3 regions of the Cupriavidus sp. 05N38 genome follow, and region 2 is predicted to be linked to each of the others. Evidence: predicted binding sites of a transcription regulator. Region 2 holds the regulator's gene; each other region holds the start of a gene.
What was found. Region 2 encodes sigma-54, which starts transcription at its own class of promoters, with help from an activator protein. Its sites were predicted from a motif close to TGGCANGNAANCTGCTTT; they were not measured.
Positions count from the first base shown of each region.

Region 1: AC1DK4_RS32115 (ATP-NAD kinase family protein) is a predicted target of sigma-54. The motif match lies at 4,070-4,087, and genes of this name have one in related genera.
Region 3: AC1DK4_RS17205 (GTP cyclohydrolase II) is a predicted target of sigma-54. The motif match lies at 3,785-3,802, and genes of this name have one in related genera.

Region 1 covers NZ_JBFTNF010000062.1:23,383-29,290, reverse strand. The annotation lists gene AC1DK4_RS32130 (acetoin dehydrogenase dihydrolipoyllysine-residue acetyltransferase subunit) at 1-763, opposite strand, end outside; gene AC1DK4_RS32125 (alpha-ketoacid dehydrogenase subunit beta) at 763-1,779, opposite strand; gene AC1DK4_RS32120 (thiamine pyrophosphate-dependent dehydrogenase E1 component subunit alpha) at 1,842-2,840, opposite strand; gene AC1DK4_RS32115 (ATP-NAD kinase family protein) at 2,886-4,034, opposite strand; gene AC1DK4_RS32110 (sigma-54-dependent Fis family transcriptional regulator) at 4,250-5,908, opposite strand, start outside.
Region 2 covers NZ_JBFTNF010000003.1:88,088-93,995, forward strand. The annotation lists gene AC1DK4_RS03475 (KpsF/GutQ family sugar-phosphate isomerase) at 1-229, shown strand, start outside; gene lptC (LPS export ABC transporter periplasmic protein LptC) at 245-874, shown strand; gene lptA (lipopolysaccharide transport periplasmic protein LptA) at 964-1,608, shown strand; gene lptB (LPS export ABC transporter ATP-binding protein) at 1,653-2,438, shown strand; gene AC1DK4_RS03495 (RNA polymerase factor sigma-54) at 2,586-4,061, shown strand; gene hpf (ribosome hibernation-promoting factor, HPF/YfiA family) at 4,111-4,461, shown strand; gene ptsN (PTS IIA-like nitrogen regulatory protein PtsN) at 4,866-5,321, shown strand; gene hprK (HPr(Ser) kinase/phosphatase) at 5,399-5,908, shown strand, end outside.
Region 3 covers NZ_JBFTNF010000021.1:57,888-63,795, reverse strand. The annotation lists gene AC1DK4_RS17220 (TetR/AcrR family transcriptional regulator) at 1-445, opposite strand, end outside; gene upp (uracil phosphoribosyltransferase) at 445-1,104, opposite strand; gene AC1DK4_RS17210 (URC4/urg3 family protein) at 1,177-2,496, opposite strand; gene AC1DK4_RS17205 (GTP cyclohydrolase II) at 2,493-3,731, opposite strand; gene AC1DK4_RS17200 (acyltransferase family protein) at 4,008-5,126, opposite strand; gene AC1DK4_RS17195 (hypothetical protein) at 5,272-5,790, opposite strand; gene AC1DK4_RS17190 (MGDG synthase family glycosyltransferase) at 5,790-5,908, opposite strand, start outside.

The DNA.
Region 1 (5,908 bases), on a different contig from region 2:
TGAGATCGCGCCGCGACTGCGCGCTGACGAAGCCTTCGGTGTAGCCATTGTTGATCTCGTCGCCGAAGCCGACCGGCGAGATCAGCGCCAGCGAGCGCACCCGCTGCGGCGCGTCCACCGCCAGTTGCGTGGCCACGCCGCCGCCCATCGAATGGCCCACCAGGTGGGCCTGGCCGATATCCAGCGCATCCATGAACTGCGCGACAAAGCCCGCCAGCGCGGCCAGCGTGGTGCCGGGCAGCCGCGGCGTGGACTGGCCATGCGCGGGCAGGTCCAGCGCCACCACGGTATGGGTGCCGGCCACCGCATCGAGATTGAACAGCCACGCGTCGAGGTCGCCGCCGAAGCCGTGCAGGAAGAGCACGGTCTCGGCGCCCTCGCCGCGCTTCGCGTAGCGCACGCGGATGCCGTCGATATCGATGAACTGATAGGCGGCCGCCGCGGCAGCGTCATCGTCCTCATCCGCCGCCGGGGTCTCGTAGGCGGCCACGTAGGCATCGATCTCCGCGTCGCTGACCCCGGCGGGCGCCAGCACGCCGAGCAGGGCCTTCACCGGCAGCACATCGCCCACCGCCGCCACCTTGCGGCGCAGCGTGCCGGCGTCGGGCGCTTCCACCGCGTTGGCGATCTTGTCGGTCTCCACGTCGAGGATGGGCATGCCCACGGTGATCTGCGCGCCCTCTTCCACCAGCCAGTCGTTGACGGTGCCTTCTTTCATCGACAGGCCCCATTTGGGCATGACGATCGGGGTGATCTCGGCCATCAGTGTTTCCCTCCTTTCACGGTCTTGCGCGCGGCATCGGCGATCTGCGCCGCGCTGGGGATGTAGAGGTCTTCCAGCGCGGGCGAGAACGGCACCGGCGTGTGCGGCGGGCACACCATCTCGATGCCGGCCTTGAGCGCGCCGAAGGCTTGCTGCGCGACCTGGGCGGCGATGTCGGTGGCGATATTGCAGCGCGGGCTGGCTTCGTCCACCACCACCAGGCGGCCGGTGTTTTCCACGGTCTCCAGCACGGTGTCGATATCGAGCGGCGAGAGCGTGCGCAGGTCCACCACCTCGGCCTCGATGCCTTCCTTGGCCAGCGTGGCGGCGGCTTCCAGCGCGCGGTGCACCATCAGCCCGTAGGTGACGATGGACACGTCCTTGCCGTCGCGCACGATATTGGCTTCGCCGAACGGGATCGCATACGAGTTCTCCGGCACCTCGCCTTCGAAGCCGTACAGGTTCTTGTGCTCGCAGAAGATCACCGGGTCGTTGTCGCGGATGGCCTGGATCAGCAAACCCTTGGTGTCGTACGGCGTGGACGGGCACACCACCTTGAGCCCGGGGATATGCGTAAACAGCGGCGTGAGCATCTGGCTGTGCTGGGCCGCCGCGCGGAAGCCCGCGCCCACCATGGCGCGGATCACCACCGGGGTCTCGGCCTTGCCGCCGAACATATAGCGGAACTTGGCCGCCTGGTTGAAGATCTGGTCGAAGCACACACCCATGAAGTCGATGAACATCAACTCCGCGATCGGGCGCATGCCGCAGGCCGCCGCGCCGATGGCCGCGCCCACGTAGGCGGACTCGGACAGCGGCGTGTCCAGCAGGCGGTCGCCGTGCTTGGCGTAGAGGCCCTTGGTGACGCCGAGCACGCCGCCCCAGGCGTCTTTCTCGCCGTCCGCGCCGGCGCCGCCGACGATATCCTCGCCGAGCATGATCACGCTCGGGTCACGGGTCATTTCCTGGTCGATCGCCTCGTTGATCGCCAGCTTCATGCTGAGTTTGCGGGACATGGTTTGGTCTCCTGTTCGTGCTGTTCGTGCTGTTCGTTCGTGCGGTCCGGTCTGCGCCGCGCTCAGTAGCTGACGTACACGTCGGTCAGCAGGTCGGCGGCGGTCGGGAACGGCGCGGCCTTGGCCTGCTGCACCGCGTCTTCGATCAGCGCGGCGACCTGTTCGTCGATGGCCTTGAGCTCCTCCGGCGCGATCACGCCGGCCTGGGTCACGGTGGCGGAGAACTTCTTCAGGCAGTCCTTGTTGGCGCGGATGTCGTCGAGCTCGCCGCTTGCGCGGTAGGTCTGCGCATCGCCTTCGAAATGGCCGTAGAAGCGCACCATCTTGCATTCGAGCAGGGCCGGGCCGCCGCCTTCGCGGGCGCGCTTGATGACTTCGCCGGCAGCCTCGTGCACGGCGAAGAAATCGGTGCCGTCCACGGTCACGCCGGGAATGCCGAAGCCGGCGGCGCGGTCCACATAGCTGTCCACCGCGGTGCCGTAGTCGCGCGCGGTCGATTCGGCGTATCCGTTGTTCTCGATCACGAAGATGACCGGCAGGTTCCATACGGCGGCCAGGTTCAGGCTCTCCAGGAAGGTGCCCTGGTTGGAGGCGCCGTCGCCGGCGAAGGTGATGCCGATCTCGCCCTTGCCGCGGAACTTGGCCGCCAGCGCGGCGCCGCAGATCAGCGGCGCGCCCGCGCCGAGGATGCCGTTGGCGCCCATCATGCCCTTGGACAGGTCGGCGATATGCATGGAGCCGCCCTTGCCGTTGCACGAGCCGCCCTTGCGCCCGTAGATCTCCTTCATCATCGCCACCGGGTCCACGCCCTTGGCGATGCAGTGGCCGTGGCCGCGGTGCGTGCTGGCGATGCGGTCGCCGTCGCCGAGGTGATGCAGGATGCCAACGCCGGCGGCTTCCTCGCCGGCATAGAGGTGGACGAAGCCGGGGATGTCGCCGCGGCCGAAGTCCACGTGCAGCCGCTCCTCGAAATCGCGGATGGTGCGCATGCGGCGGTAGACGGCGAGCAGGTCTTCCTTGCCGAGGGGCAGCGTGTTCTGGCTGCTTGAGGTTGTCGTCATGTCTGTCTCCTTCACGGTTTTTGCAGTGGCGGTATGTGAGCGGGGTTACGACTGAGGGTGCGGATGCGGGTGCGGGTACGGCTGCGAGACTGGCCGGGACGCCAGGGGCGGCGCCGCATGCGAAGGCGGCGCCTGCGCGCTCGGCGCGCGGCCGCCGCGCATCAGCCCGGCGGCGGCGGCGTAGCGCATGCAGGCCGCCACGTCGATGCTGAGGAAGGCGCGCTCGCGCAGCGTCACGGTGACTTCGTCTTGCTCGCCGAACACCAGCTCGCGCTCGCCGTCCAGCGCGACGACGCCGCTGCGCTGGCGCACGCGGTGCGGCACGCCGTCGGTCAGGCGCTCCCAGCCTGCGATGGGCACCGCGCTGAGCAAGCCAGGCGCGATCGGCGCGCGCAGTTCGAAGCGGCCTGCGCCGGCAGCCGCCAGCTCGATGGCCAGCCCGCCGGATTCGTGCCGGCCCACCGGGTCGAGCAGGCCGCCGATGGCGGACAGGCCGATGGCCTGCGGATCGGCGAAGGCGAGGTACACGGCGCCCAGCGTCTCGGTCTTCCACAGGGCGCGCGCGCCGATGAAGTGCTCGTGGGAGATGACCGCATCCACCAGCGCAATATCGCGGCGCACCTCGTTCGTGCCGGCGATGCAGATGTCCAGCCGCTTGTTGCCGGCCAGCGAGTGCGCCGCCGGAATGCGCCCGCTGGCGAACAGGCCGGTGGCGAGCCCGGTGATGGTGGCCTCGCGCATTTCGGGATAGGCGTTGTTGGTGCCGGTGGAGATGCCGGCGATCGGCACGTCGCCGCATTCGCGCACCACGGCGCGGTGGGTGCCGTCGCCGCCGAGCACGATGATGGCGGACACCCCCGCTTCGCGCAGCATGCGCGCGGCCAGGAAGGTGTCGTCCACGCGGGCGGTGACCGGCATGTCGAGGTACTCCACCCCGGGCAGCGCTGCGTCCGGCCCCTGGCGACGCGCGAGGTGCCGCGCCAGCAGCACGCGCATGCCCTCGCGGTCCGGCATCATCAGCACGCGACCCACGCCGCAGGCGGCCAGCGCGGCCAGCAGGCGCAGCACGATATTGACGCGGTCGGCCAGTTGCAGCGTGTTGGCGTTGGCGATCACGCGGCGGATATCGCGCGCCGAGACCGGATTGGCGATGATGCCCACCAGGGGCCGTTCGGCCAGCGTCTGCTCACCCATGCGTGTCTCCTGCCGTCTTGTCTTGTGACAGGCATATCGCAATGGGCGTGCCACCCGRCGGACACGCGCGCAGGGCAGGAAAAGCGCGGGATTACCCGCAGGAAAAAGGGACTTTGGCCGGGCGTGGCGGCGCACCGCGTGACAGGTGTCACAGCATCAGGTGTACGGCCGCTGGACAGGTGTCGCGAGGCGCGGGGCGCAGCGCGGCGCCGCGCTCAGTCGTGCGCCGCGTCGCGCTGGTTGGGGGACGCGATGCCGTAGCGCGCCATGCGCCGGTACAGCGTCATGCGGCTCACGCCGATCTGGCGTGCCACCGCGCTGAGGTTCCAGCCGGCGGCGCGCAGATATTGCATCAGCAACATCGCTTCGGGCGGCAGCTGGTGCGGATCGAAGCCGGGTGCCGGCGACGCCATCGCCGGCACCTGGACCGGGACCGGCTGCGCCATGGTGGCGGCCGGCGCCGCCGGCGCGGCCGCCGTGGCAAGCAGGCCTTGCTGGCGCGCCGCCGCGCCAATGCCTTCGGGCAGGTCTTCCACCTCGATATGTCCGTCGGTGCAGATCGCGCGCGCATACTCGAGCGCGTTGCGCAGTTCGCGCAGGTTGCCGGGCCAGGCATGCGCGTGCAGGCGCGCGCGCGCCGCCGGCGACAGGCTGACGGCGCCGGCGCCGGCGCCGATGCCAGTGCCAGTGCCAGTGCCAGTGCCAGTGCCAGTGCCAAGCATCTTGCCGATCAGCCAGTCGAGGTCCGAGCGCTCGCGCAGCGGCGGCAGCATCAGGCGGGCGCCGTTGAGCCGGTAGTAGAGGTCTTCGCGGAAGCGGCCGCTGCTCACCAGCTGGTCCAGCGGATGGTGGGTGGCGGAGATCACGCGCACACTGACCGGCACCGGCCGCGCCGCGCCGATGGCCAGCACCTCGCCTTCGGCCAGCACGCGCAGCAGGCGCGATTGCAGCTCGCGCGGCATGTCGCCGATCTCGTCGAGGAACAGGGTGCCGCCGTCCGCTTCCTGGATGAGGCCGCGCTTGGGCCGCGAGCCGGCGCCCGAGAAGCTGTTGGGCAGGTGGCCGAACAGCTCGCTCTCGATCAGCGATTCGGGGATCGCCGCGCAGTTCACCGCCACGAAGGGCCCCTGGCGGCGTCCGCTGGACTGGTGCAGCGCCTTGGCGAGATATTCCTTGCCGCTGCCGGTCTCGCCGTTGATCAGCAGGTTGATCGGGGAGTCGACCAGCTTGGCGGCGCGCAGCAATTGCTGCTGCAGCGCGTCATCGCCGCCGCACAGGGCCGCCAGCGGCGCTTGCAGCGGCGGGCTGCGCACGGCGGCGGCCGGCTGCCAGCGCAGGGCCGGCGGCATCACGCTCAGGTAGAGCCGCGTGCCGCTGCGCGACAGGGCCAGCGCGCGCTGCTCGCTCGGGCGCGAATGCACGAAGCGGCCCAGTTCGTCGAGGCGCGCGTCGAACAGCGCCTCGAAGGCCATGCCAAGCAGGGGCGCCCCGCCCAGGCCGGGTTCGGCCCCCAGCATCTGCTGCGCGCGGCGGTTGTGCCCGACCACGCGGCCGCCGGCGTCGAGCGCGAGCAGGTATTCCGGGTTCACGTCGACGAATTCCGGCGCGGCATTGAGCTTGAGGATCCAGTCTTCGCGATGGCTGCGCAGGAAGCTGGCGTTCTCGATATGGCTGGCGTAGATGCGCACCATCTGCAGCGCCAGGCCCTGGCTGTCCTTGGCCTGCGGCGAGGTCAGCGCGGAGATGTCGAGGATGGCGCAGAGGCTGCCGTGCGAATCGAACAGCGGCGCGGCGGTGCAGGTCAGCGGGATATGGGTGGCGTCGAAATGGTCGGCCTGGTGCACGGTCAGCGCCTGCCCGGTGGCCAGCGCGGT
Region 2 (5,908 bases):
CGACGGCGACCTGCGCCGCCTGCTGGAGACCCCCCGCGACTGGAAGACGGTGCCGATCAGCGAGGTCATGCACCGCGCGCCACACGCCGTGGGCCCGGACCAGCTGGCCGTGGAAGCGGTGCAGGTGATGGAGGCGAACCGCATCAACCAGATGCTGGTGGTCGACGCCGAGCACCGCCTGGTCGGCGCGCTGCATATCCACGACCTGACCCGCGCCAAGGTCATCTGAGGGCGGCCACAGCATATGCGGGATCTCCTGTCCTCCGTGAGCCGGCTCGGAATGCGGCTGCTGCCACTGCTGCTGATGGCGCTGGTGGCGGGCAGCACTTTCTGGCTGGTGCAGGTCAACTCGCCGCGCGAAGCCGCCACCGGCCCGGTCGGCAAGAAGCACGAGCCGGATTACTACATGATCCATTTTTCCGCCACGGAGCTTGCCGAGGACGGAAACACCAAGATGCGCTTCACCGGCGACAAGATGACCCACTTCGAGGACGACCAGACCTACGAAGTGACGCGCCCGGCCATGCGCGCCTATGAGATTGACCGCCCGCCGGTGACCGGCCACTCCGACCGCGGCACCATGAATGCCGAGGGCTCGGTGGTGGACCTGTTCGGCAACGCGCTGATCGTGCGCGCGCAGGGGCCCGATCCCGCCAAGGATCCGCAGATGACCGCTGCGTCCGAGTACTTCCAGGTGCTGGTCAACGACGACATCGTCAAGACCGACAAGGCCGTCAAGCTCACGCGCGGCCCGTCGGTGATGACCGCCAACGGCCTGATCTTCAACAACGTCACCCGCGAAGTACAATTGCTGGGTAACGTACACGGCACCATCATTACGGGGCCGCCGGCCAGCGCCGCGAAGCAGCCCTGACGAAGCCTGACGCGCCGCGCCCGGAAACAGCCAAGAAACGAAGCCGCCCGCGGGCCAGAGCCGCCCGCGCCAACCGCCACCACGCCAATATGAATCCATTCCTGACGACATCGTCCTGTCGCCGTCGCAGCACGGCTGCCCTGCTGACGCTGGCAGCCATGCTCGGCCTTGCGCTGGCCGCGCCCGCCCGCGCCGAGAAGGCCGACCGCGACAAGCCACTGGTGCTGGAGGCGGACAATGCCAGCTACGACGACGTCAAGCAGGTGTACGTACTGACCGGCAACGTGGTGCTGACCAAGGGCACCATGGTGCTGAAGTCCGATGCGGCCGAAGTGCGCACCGACCCCGAGGGCTACCAGTACGCCGTGGCCACCTCGAAGGCAGGCAAGCAGGCCTATATCCGCCAGAAGCGCGACAACGTCGACGAATACATCGACGGCTGGGGCGACCGCATCGAGTCCGACGGCAAGCAGGAAATCTCCAAGCTGATCGGCCGCGCCCGCATGGCGCGCCTGGCCGGCGCCAAGCTGGTCGACGAGATCCGCGGTGCCGTGATCACCTACGACAGCCGCAACGAGTTCTACACGGCCACCGGCGGCGCCGAGAACGCCACGGCAGGCAGCCCGTCCGGACGCGTGCGCGCGGTGCTCTCGCCGCGCCAGGAGCAGCCCGCCAGCGGCGCCGCCGCCAGTCCGCTGCCGCTCAAGCCGGCCCCTGCCCCCGCCAACCCCTGACGCCGGCGCGCAGCAGCGCCGCCCGATCCACGGATTCAGCCTTCATGACCGCTACCCAAACCGAACCGTCCCAGCCCAACGTCCTGACCGAGAGCAGCACCCTGGTCGTGCGCCACCTGAAGAAGCGCTACGGCTCGCGCACGGTGGTCAAGGACGTGTCGCTCGACGTGAAGAGCGGCGAGGTGGTCGGGCTGCTGGGTCCCAACGGCGCGGGCAAGACCACTTCGTTCTACATGATCGTCGGGCTGGTGGCGCTGGACGAAGGCGACATCGTGCTCGACGACAAGCACATCAGCGGCCTCGCCATCCACGAGCGCGCGCGCATGGGCCTGTCCTACCTGCCGCAGGAAGCCTCGGTGTTCCGCAAGCTCAACGTGCAGGAGAACATCCGCGCCGTGCTCGAGTTGCAGGTGCACGACGGCAAGCCGCTGTCCAAGGCGGATATCGAGCGACGCCTGGACTCGCTGCTCGACGACCTGCAGATCGCCCACCTGCGCGAGAATCCGGCGCTGTCGCTGTCCGGTGGCGAGCGCCGCCGCGTGGAAATCGCCCGTGCGCTGGCTTCCGCGCCGCGCTTCATCCTGCTCGACGAACCGTTCGCCGGCGTGGACCCGATCGCGGTGGGCGAAATCCAGCGCATCGTCAGCTTCCTCAAGGCACGCAACATCGGCGTGCTCATCACGGACCACAACGTGCGCGAGACGCTTGGCATCTGCGACCACGCGTATATCATCAGCGAAGGCACCGTGCTGGCGTCAGGCCAGCCCGAAGACATCATTGCCAACGAATCGGTGCGCAAGGTCTACCTGGGCGAGAACTTCCGCATGTAACGCGGGGCGCGGCCTACTGCCGCGCAGCCGGGATATTCGCGGCCAGGCGGCGTTCATGTCGCCTTTCATCCTGCAAACGATCACGGCGGCATCAGCGATAGCAATTTCCGTTCCAACGGCATGGAAGTTGCGCATAAAATAGGTCGCATGAAACCGTCGCTACAGCTCCGCCTCTCGCAGCATCTCGCGCTTACGCCGCAACTCCAGCAGTCGATCCGGCTGCTGCAACTGTCCACGCTCGAACTGCAGCAGGAAGTTGAGCAAGCGCTCACCGAGAACCCCCTGCTCGAACGCGAAAACGACTGGATCGAAAGCCCGCTGCGCGTGGGTGCCGATGGCTCCGTCAACCTGCAGAGCGCGCCCGCGCCTGCGCCCGCCGATGGCCAGGGCACCAGCGAGAACCGCCCCGACGGCGCCGCCGATGGCGACGACAACTACGCCGACAGCGGCGAGGATTACGGCAGCGACTGGAGCCTCGACGACTTTGCCCGCCGCCCGCAGGGCGACGAGGACGAAAAGACGCCGATGCAGCTGCGTGACGCCGAGCCGACGCTGCGCGAGCACCTGATGGAGCAACTCGCGCCGCTGAAGATTTCCATGCGCGACAAAGGGCTCGCGATCTTCCTGGTCGAGTCGCTGGACGACGACGGATACCTTAGCGCTTCGCTCGAGGAGATCTGCGCCGAACTGCCCGAGGAACTCGAGTTCGAGATCGACGAGGTACACGCCGTCCTGACCCTGCTGCAGAGCTTCGACCCGGCCGGCGTAGGTGCGCGCAACGCCGCCGAATGCCTGGCGCTGCAACTGCGCCGGCTCACCCATCCGCAGCGCGAACTGGCCCTGACCATCGTCACCAGCCACCTGGAGCTGCTCGCGGTGCGCGACTACACGCGCCTGAAGAAAGCGCTGCAGGTCGACGAGGCCGACCTCAAGGCCGCGCACGAACTGATCCGCTCGCTCGCCCCGTATCCCGGCCATGCCTATAGCCGCCCCGAGGCGGATTTCGTGGTGCCGGATGTTTTCGTGCGAAAAATGAGCGGCGGCTGGATCGCGCAACTCAATCCGGATGTGATGCCGCGGCTACGCATCAACGATATGTACGCGCAGATTTTGCGCGGTGCAAAAGGCGATTCAGGGGCTGCCGGACTGCAGCAAAAATTGCAGGAAGCACGCTGGTTGATCAAGAATATCCAGCAGCGCTTCGACACCATATTGCGCGTCGCACAAGCGATTGTCGAACGTCAAAAGAACTTCTTCACCCACGGGGAAATTGCGATGCGCCCCTTGGTTTTGCGGGAGATTGCCGATACACTGGGTCTACACGAGTCCACCATCTCTCGGGTGACAACCAATAAATACATGGCAACGCCGATGGGGACTTTCGAGCTGAAGTATTTCTTCGGCAGTCACGTATCCACAGAAACCGGCGGCGCGGCCTCTTCAACGGCAATTCGAGCGTTGATCAAGCAACTCATAGGAGCCGAAGATCCCAGGAATCCCCTGTCGGATAGCAGGATCGCCGAACTGCTCGGCGAGCAAGGCTTCGTGGTGGCGCGCCGTACCGTCGCCAAGTACCGCGAGGCGCTGAAAATCCCTGCCGTAAATCTCCGCAAGTCTTTGTAGCCGAGTTGCATCGCCTGCCTGATGCAACTCTTTCAGAAGGAGAAACGCTATGAACTTCAAGATCAGTGGACACCACTTGGACATCACGCCCCCGCTGCGTGAGTACGTGGAAACGAAACTGGAGCGTATCGTCAGGCATTTCGATCAAGTCATTGGCGTAAGTGTGCTGCTATCTGTCGACAATACAAAAGAAAAGGACCGGCGGCAGTACGCGGAAATCAATCTACATCTCAAGGGCAAGGACATCTTTGTCGAAGCGCATCACGAAGACCTGTATGCCGCTATCGACGCGCTAGTCGACAAGCTCGACCGGCAGGTSRTTCGCCACAAGGATCGCGTGCAAAGCCACGACCGCGAAGCGGTCAAGTATCAATTGGCCGCAGCGCAGATGCAGCAATGACCGTGCCTGGCGGCCCACCTAGGGGGCCGTCGGTGTCAGTCCCTTGAAACCAGAACAAGCCGCGCCCGATGCGCGGCTTTTTTGCGCACATTTTTGTGGCGTTCTCCCGCATTTACGGCCGGTATCGAATCACGCAAGGGGATTCCGCAAGGCCACGCTCCCGGTGTATGCTGTGCAATACATAAGCAATAGCGCGGCAATTTTTCCGTGCGCGCGGCACCGCTTCCGCGCATCGGCTATTGCAATGCACAAGGCGGGGGCGGGCCTGCTCTATAATGGCCAGACGCCCGACACCGGCATGGGATAACCGGTGAAACGAGGGCACGAGCCTTTCTATCCCCTTTGCCTGGTGCGGCCCTCTCCTGGCCACGGGCCTGCTTACTAGAAAAACCTGCGCATTCCACATGAATCGTTTGGCTAAATTGCTGCCACCCGGCAACATCAACCTCGACGTCAGCGTCACCAGCAAGAAGCGGGTGTTCGAACAGGCCGGGCTCCTCTTCGAGAACAACCATGGCGTAGCGCGCGCTACCGTGACCGACAACCTGTTCGCCCGCGAATCGCTGGGCTCGACCGGCCTCGGAGCCGGGGTTGCCATTCCGCACGGTCGCATCAAGGGCCTCAAGCAGCCCCTGGCCGCCTTCATGCGCCTGGGCGAGCCGATCCCCTTCGAGTCGCCTGACGGCAAGCCGGTGTCGCTGCTGATCTTCCTGCTCGTGCCCGAACAGGCTACCCAGCAGCACCTGGAGATCCTTTCCGAGATTGCCCAGCTGCTGTCCGACCGCGAAATGCGCGAAGGACTCGCTACCCTGCCCACTCCCGATGCCGTGCACCAGTTGCTGACGCAATGGCATCCCTGACCCGCCGGGGCAAGCCCTGCCCGGCCAACAGGGCCGTTGCCTCCCCGGCCTGAAAGCCTGTCCCCCGAAAGCACCGCATGGAACTCACTGGCGTCACCTCGCAGTCGATCTTCGACGACAACGCAGCCGACATCAAACTCTCCTGGGTCGCTGGCCTGGAAGGGGCCGACCGGGCCTTCGACGTTGAGTTCGCGCGTGAAGCCACGTCCGCCGCCGATCTCGTCGGGCACTTGAACCTGATCCACCCGAACCGGATCCAGGTGCTCGGCAAACCCGAAATCACCTATTACCAGCGTCTCGACGACGAAATGCGCAAACGCCAGATGGGCGAGCTGATCCTGCTCGAGCCGCCCTTCCTGGTGATCGCGGACGGCATGGAGCCACCCCCCGACCTGGAACTGCGCTGCACGCGCTCGTCCACGCCCCTGTTCACCACGCCGGTATCCTCGGCCGCGGTCATCGACCACCTGCGGCTCTATCTGTCGCGGATTTCCGCGCCGCGCGTGACCATGCACGGCGTGTTCCTCGACATCCTCGGCATGGGCGTGCTGATCATGGGCGAGTCGGGTCTGGGCAAGAGCGAACTA
Region 3 (5,908 bases), on a different contig from region 2:
TGCGCGTCACCAGCGCGCGCAGCGCGCCGCTGAGCACGTCACGGATCTCCGGCGCGCCATGCAGCAGCTCATTGGCAAACACGCGCGAGGCATCGGGGTGGCTGGCGGACAGCCGCATCTTGGCGCGGATGTACTGCTCCAGCGCCACCTGCGGGCGCTGCCCGGCGGCGATGATGTCGGTTTCCGAAAGCCACAGCGCCAGCGTATGCGCCAGCACCGCGCGGTACAGGGCCTGCTTGGTGCGGAAGTAGTAGTGGAGGTTGGACTTCGGCACGCCGGCCTGCGTGGCAATCTCGGCCATGGTGGCGCCGGCAAAGCCGGCACGCGCAAACACGTATTCGGCGGCGCGCAGGATCAGCGCCTCGTTCTCCTGGCGAATGCGCCCGCCCGCCGCTTCCTGCTGTGGCGGGAAGCATGGCGGCGGCGCCGTGGCCGGCGCGCCCATCAGCGCGTGCCGTAGAGCCTGTCGCCGGCGTCGCCCAGGCCGGGAACGATGTAGCCGTGCTCGTTGAGCTCCTCGTCGATCGCCGCCGTGACGATGGCCACGTCGGGATGCGCCGCCTGCAACGCGCGCAAACCCGGGCGCGAGGCGATCAGGCACACGTACTTGAGCGTGCTCACGCCCGCCTCCTTGAGACGGTTGAGCGCGGCGATGGCGGAGTTGCCGGTGGCCAGCATCGGGTCGACCACGATCACCAGCCGCTCGCGGATATCCTCCGGCATCTTGAAGTAGTACTCGATCGGCTCCAGCGTCTCCGGATCGCGGTACAGGCCGATATGGCCCACGCGCGCGGCCGGCAGCAGGTCCAGCATGCCGTCAAGGAAACCGTTGCCGGCCCGCAGGATGGACACCAGGCACAGCTTCTTGCCCGACAGCACCGGCGACTCCATCGGCGCGATCGGGGTCTTGATGGCGATGGTCTCCATCGCCAGGTCGCGCGTGGCTTCGTAGGTCAGCAACTGGCTGATCTCGCGGACCAGCCGGCGGAAATTGTCCGTGGTGGTGTCTTCGCTGCGGACCAGCGTGACCTTGTGCTGCACAAGCGGATGGTCCACCACCATCACCGATGGCGTGACAGGCGGTACAGCGGAAAGATCGGTCATGTTGCGCTCCTCGGGAGGCGAATCGCAAAGGGGTACCGCCGCGCGCCCCCTGGAGGGCGCGCGGCGCGCAGGCTAGAACACCGTGCCGTCGCTGTCGATGGCGAAAGGCGGCGGGCCGCCGGGCCTGCGCTTGGCGGCAATGCGGCGCCCCGCCGCCCAGGTGCCGCCTTCGAGCACGCGCGCCAGCGGAAAATCGGCGGCTGACAGCCCGAGCGCCTCGCGCACCGAGGCGGCCACCAGGTCCAGGCCGGTGACCGTGAGCGCGCGCCATTCCACGATGACCGGCTCGTCCACCGTGTGCGTCACCGAGGCGAAGGCCGGGTCGCGCGGCACCATCAGCTCGAAATCGAACAGCAGGCCGCCGTTGCGGTATTCGGGCAGGCCGGTGAGCGCTTCCAGCCCGGTGACGGTCAGCCCGGCGTCCTCCAGCGGTTCGAGCAACGAGTACGTCAGCCACTGCGTGAGCTTGTGGAACGGCACCAGGCCGTCGGCGCAGGCCGGGTGATGCCAGCAGTCGCCCAGCGAGACGCCCTCCAGCATGACGCGCCCCGGCCATACCGGACCCAGCGCCACCAGCAGCGTGCTCAGCACGAAGCCGGCCTCGATGTGACCGTCGACGGCACTCGCCTTGAGGTAGTCGTACAGGTTGCCAAGTCGCGCCGGCGTGCCGAACACGGCCGGCGTGGCCTGCGCCACCTCGCCGAGCCGGCGCAGCAGCCCGGCCCGGCCTTCCAGGCCGACCAGCGGATTGTGCTGCGCCACCTGGAACGCGGTGGCGATGGAAGAGGCGTCGATACGCATCAGGCGTTCGGCATCGGCGCGCAACGGCTGGCCGGGTTGGGCGGAGAATCCGCCGCGCGCGAACAGGTCGAAGCTCGCCACGCCCAGGCCTTCCGAGCGGGTCAGCGAGAGATCGCTGGCCGGGTCGCGATAGCGCCAGTCCGGGCCCGCGCCCGCATCCAGCAGCACGCTCGGGATCACCAGGTCGATGCCGATGCGGGCGCGCTCCTCGCGATCGGCCTCGCCGGACAGCCCGCCGCGCTCGCACAGGATCTGCCAGCGGTCCAGTTTCTCGCCCGCGCCGCTCTCGAAATGGCGCCAGCGGCTGTGATAAGGCACGTTCAGGTCCGGATAGCGCTGGCGGATAGTGGCCGCCACGTAGTCCGCCACCGCGGCGATGCGGTCCGGGTGCCAGGTAAACAGTTCGGAGGCGCCCGCCGCCACGTGCTCGGTGACGGTGGCGCAGTGCGCGCGCACCGCCTGCCCGGTCAGCAGCGCCGCGGCCGGATGCCCGGCGGGCACCGGGCTGGCCCAGCCGCCGCCGTCGCTGGCGGGTTGGGTGAAGGCATCGGACGGGCCGCCCGGCACGCCCGCTTCAGGTGTCTGGTTCATTCGTTCAGTCCTCTACCCTTTGCCAGTGCAAGTTCTTCCGCATCCGGCGGGGTATAGCTCGTGAAGTAGCCAGCCGCTACCTTGGCGTCGATTTCCACGCGGGCGTCGGCCGGAATCAGCGCATCGGGGATCGCCACCTGCTCGACCACCTCGATACCCTGGGCGGTCAGCYCCCCGTGCTTCATATTGCTCATCGAGGCCCAGCGGTCGATGCGCTTGATGCCGAGCCAGTGGAAAACGTCGGGCATGAGTTCCTGGAAACGCATGTCCTGCACGCCGGCCACGCATTCCGTGCGCGCGAAATAGGTCTCGGCGCGGTCGCCGCCGACCTGGCGCTTGCGAGCGTTGTAGACCAGGAACTTGGTGACTTCGCCCAGCGCGCGGCCTTCCTTGCGGTTGTAGACCACCAGGCCCACTCCGCCCTGTTGCGCCATCTCGATGCACACCTCGATGCCATGCGCCAGATAGGGCCGGCAAGTGCAGATATCGGAGCCGAACACGTCGGAGCCGTTGCATTCGTCGTGCACACGGCAGGCCACCTTGGTCTCGGGCTTGCCGAGCTGGCTGACATCGCCGAAGAAGTACAACGTCATGCCGCCGATGGGCGGCAGGAACACCTTGAGGTCCGCCCGCGTCACCAGTTCGGGGAACATGCCGCTGGTCTGCTCGAACAAGGCACGGCGCAGCGCGCTTTCCTTGATATCGAAGCGCCGCGCCAGGCCCGGCAGGTACCAGACCGGGTCGATCGCGGCCTTGGTCACGCGCACGTCGCCGTTGGCGTGGAGGATCCGGCCGTCCGGCACCAGGCGCCCTGCCGCGATGGCGCCCGCCAGTTCGGGCATATTGATATGGGCGCGGGTAACGGCAATCGAGGGCCGGATATCGATGCCCGCCGCGATCCGGTCTGCAAAGGCGGTGGAGACCAGGTGGCCCCAGGGATCCATGGAAACGATCTTGTCCGGGTCGGCCCACTGTGGATGCGGGCCGATGGGTTCGGCCGGCGCGGTATCGGTCAGGTCAGCCCGGTGATCGCGCTGCAGCCGGCCCGAGGCGACCGCCAGTGCGCGATACACCGCATAGGCGCCCGAGTGGGTGCCGATCACGTTGCGCTGGTCGGGATTGGTCAGGCTGGCGATCACGGGACCGCGCTCCGCGGCGCTGGCGGCCCCCCAGTGAATGGGCTCCGCCGGCTTGTCGCGGCGTGCGTGCGAGGTCAGGACGATATGATCGGACATGGCAGCCTCGGAACAGGAATCCTGACCAAACGGTCAGGTTTACAGTTTCATAGTAGGCAACCTTCATGCCATATCCCAATGCTCGTTTTTACCCTGTGTTGCGCGGCCAACAATGCCGCACCTTGACCAGGCGCACCGCAGCCGTGCGGTGGCATGCCCGCACGCTGCCGGATCGCGGTGCACAGGCACCAAGTGAAAGCGGCGCCAGGCTGTTCAGGCCTGGCGCCGCAGTTGGCATGCGTCTGCTTGCGATGCGCCGGAAAACCGGCGGGCCGCTCAGGTCGACTGCTGCCGCCCGGCAGGCTGGCGCCGCGGCGCTTCGGCGCGGGCCGGCCACACCGCCTGGCGCAGGGCCCGCAGCGGCGTCCCGCTCTCCACATAACGGTAGAACAGCGCGCCGGCCGCGTTGCTCAGCACCCACGCGGCAACCATGCCAAGTGCATTGAGCACGGGCTGGTGCGGCGCAAGATGGGATACCACGGCGTTGACTACCAGGCACACCGGGAAGTGCACCAGGAAAACCGAGTAGGAAATGCGGCCGAAGAACGCCAGCACATTGGCGCGCGGCCAGTGCTCCAGCCAGCCGCCACGACGCGCCATGCCCAGCAGCAAGGCCACCGCAAGGGCCACTGCGATACGCAGGCGGAAGTCCACGATCAGCGCGGCCAGCACCGCCGCGCCCAGCACCATCAGCGCCACCGGCGAACGCTCCGGCTCGGACGCCCAGAACGCCAGCGTACCCATGCCATAGGCGCCGAAGAAATAGATCGCCCACACATCCCACGCGGCATCACGGTTGAACCAGAACAGCGACGCCAGCGCCAGCCCCGCCACCAGTGGCATGCCGAACACGGCGCCCTCCACGTCGAACCACCTTGCGCACCGGCGCGCCAGCCACAGCGCCGCGATCAGCAAGGCAAACAGCTGCAGGTCGATGGCGACGTACCAGACGCCGGCCGATAGCGCATCGAAATCCAGCACGTTATGCAGCAGCAGCACATGCGCCAGGAACTGGTGCAGGCCCGGCGCGCCGGGAATCGAATCGTGATGCATCCAGGTGCGCGCGATGGCTGCACCGGCAATGGCGATGAGGATGGCCGCGGTATAAGGCACCACCAGTTTCTGGTAGCGCCGCCAGATCGCAAGCAAGGGATGCGGCACCATCAGATGACCGCCGGGCGCCAGGCTGCGCGCCGCGAGGAATCCGCTGATGACAAGGAAGGCCTGTACGGCAATGCGCGCGTATTGGGAGAACCAGTCGAGCAGATCGGGCGCCAGCACGTGGGCCACGTCGGACATCGGGCCGTAGAAGGCAAGATGGTGCAGCACGATCAGTTGCGAGCTGATCGCCTTGAGTGCGTCAACGCACGCCATGCGCGAAGGACGGGGGCTCATTGTTATAAGAATGCTACAAAGTACACAAGAGCGTGATTCTACTCCTATGCGGCCAAGGCGATCCGCGGCGGCGCCAGATAGTTATCAATACGGCACTTATTCGGCTATTTACGCATGTAATATGTCGTTAAGAACACATTTTCTCTCAGGCGCGCCGGCCCGAGACCCAGAAAAGCAAGGCCGCCGCCAGTAGCGACACCCAGTAATCCGTCGGCGCGCCGGCCAGCCAGTGGATATGCCAGGGCACGAATTCTGGCGCGAAGCGCGCCACGCCATACGCCGGATTGAGCACGAACCAGAGAAAATCCTCGGTGATCCAGAACACCATGATGCAGGCGATCACACGGGCTTCCGCCCGCCAGTTCCAGCGACCGGCAAACAGCAGCGGGAAATGGAAGAACAGGGCCACGCAGGGAAATACCCAGGCGTGATAGCCGGTCATCGGGCGACCGCCCCAGAAGATATCCAGCAGCCAGTGATGCTCGATGCGCCAGGTGGGCAGGTTGGCGGCCCAGCCGGCAGCGCCTTCGATCTGGATCTCGACATTGGCAAAGAAGTACGCCAGCAGCAAGGTCCAGCCGATGATCAGCAGCAGCACCAGCGGGTGCCGCGACGGAAATGCCTGCGCATGCCGCTGCGGGCCAGACAGGTTCAGGGAGCGCATCAGCCTGCCTCCGCCGGCAGCGGCGCGCGGTCTTGCCGGCCAGGCAATTGCGCCAGCACGGTCTGCAGCACGCGCCGGGCCGCCGCAGGCTGGCCCAGCGAGCGAGCCCGCTCCCGCA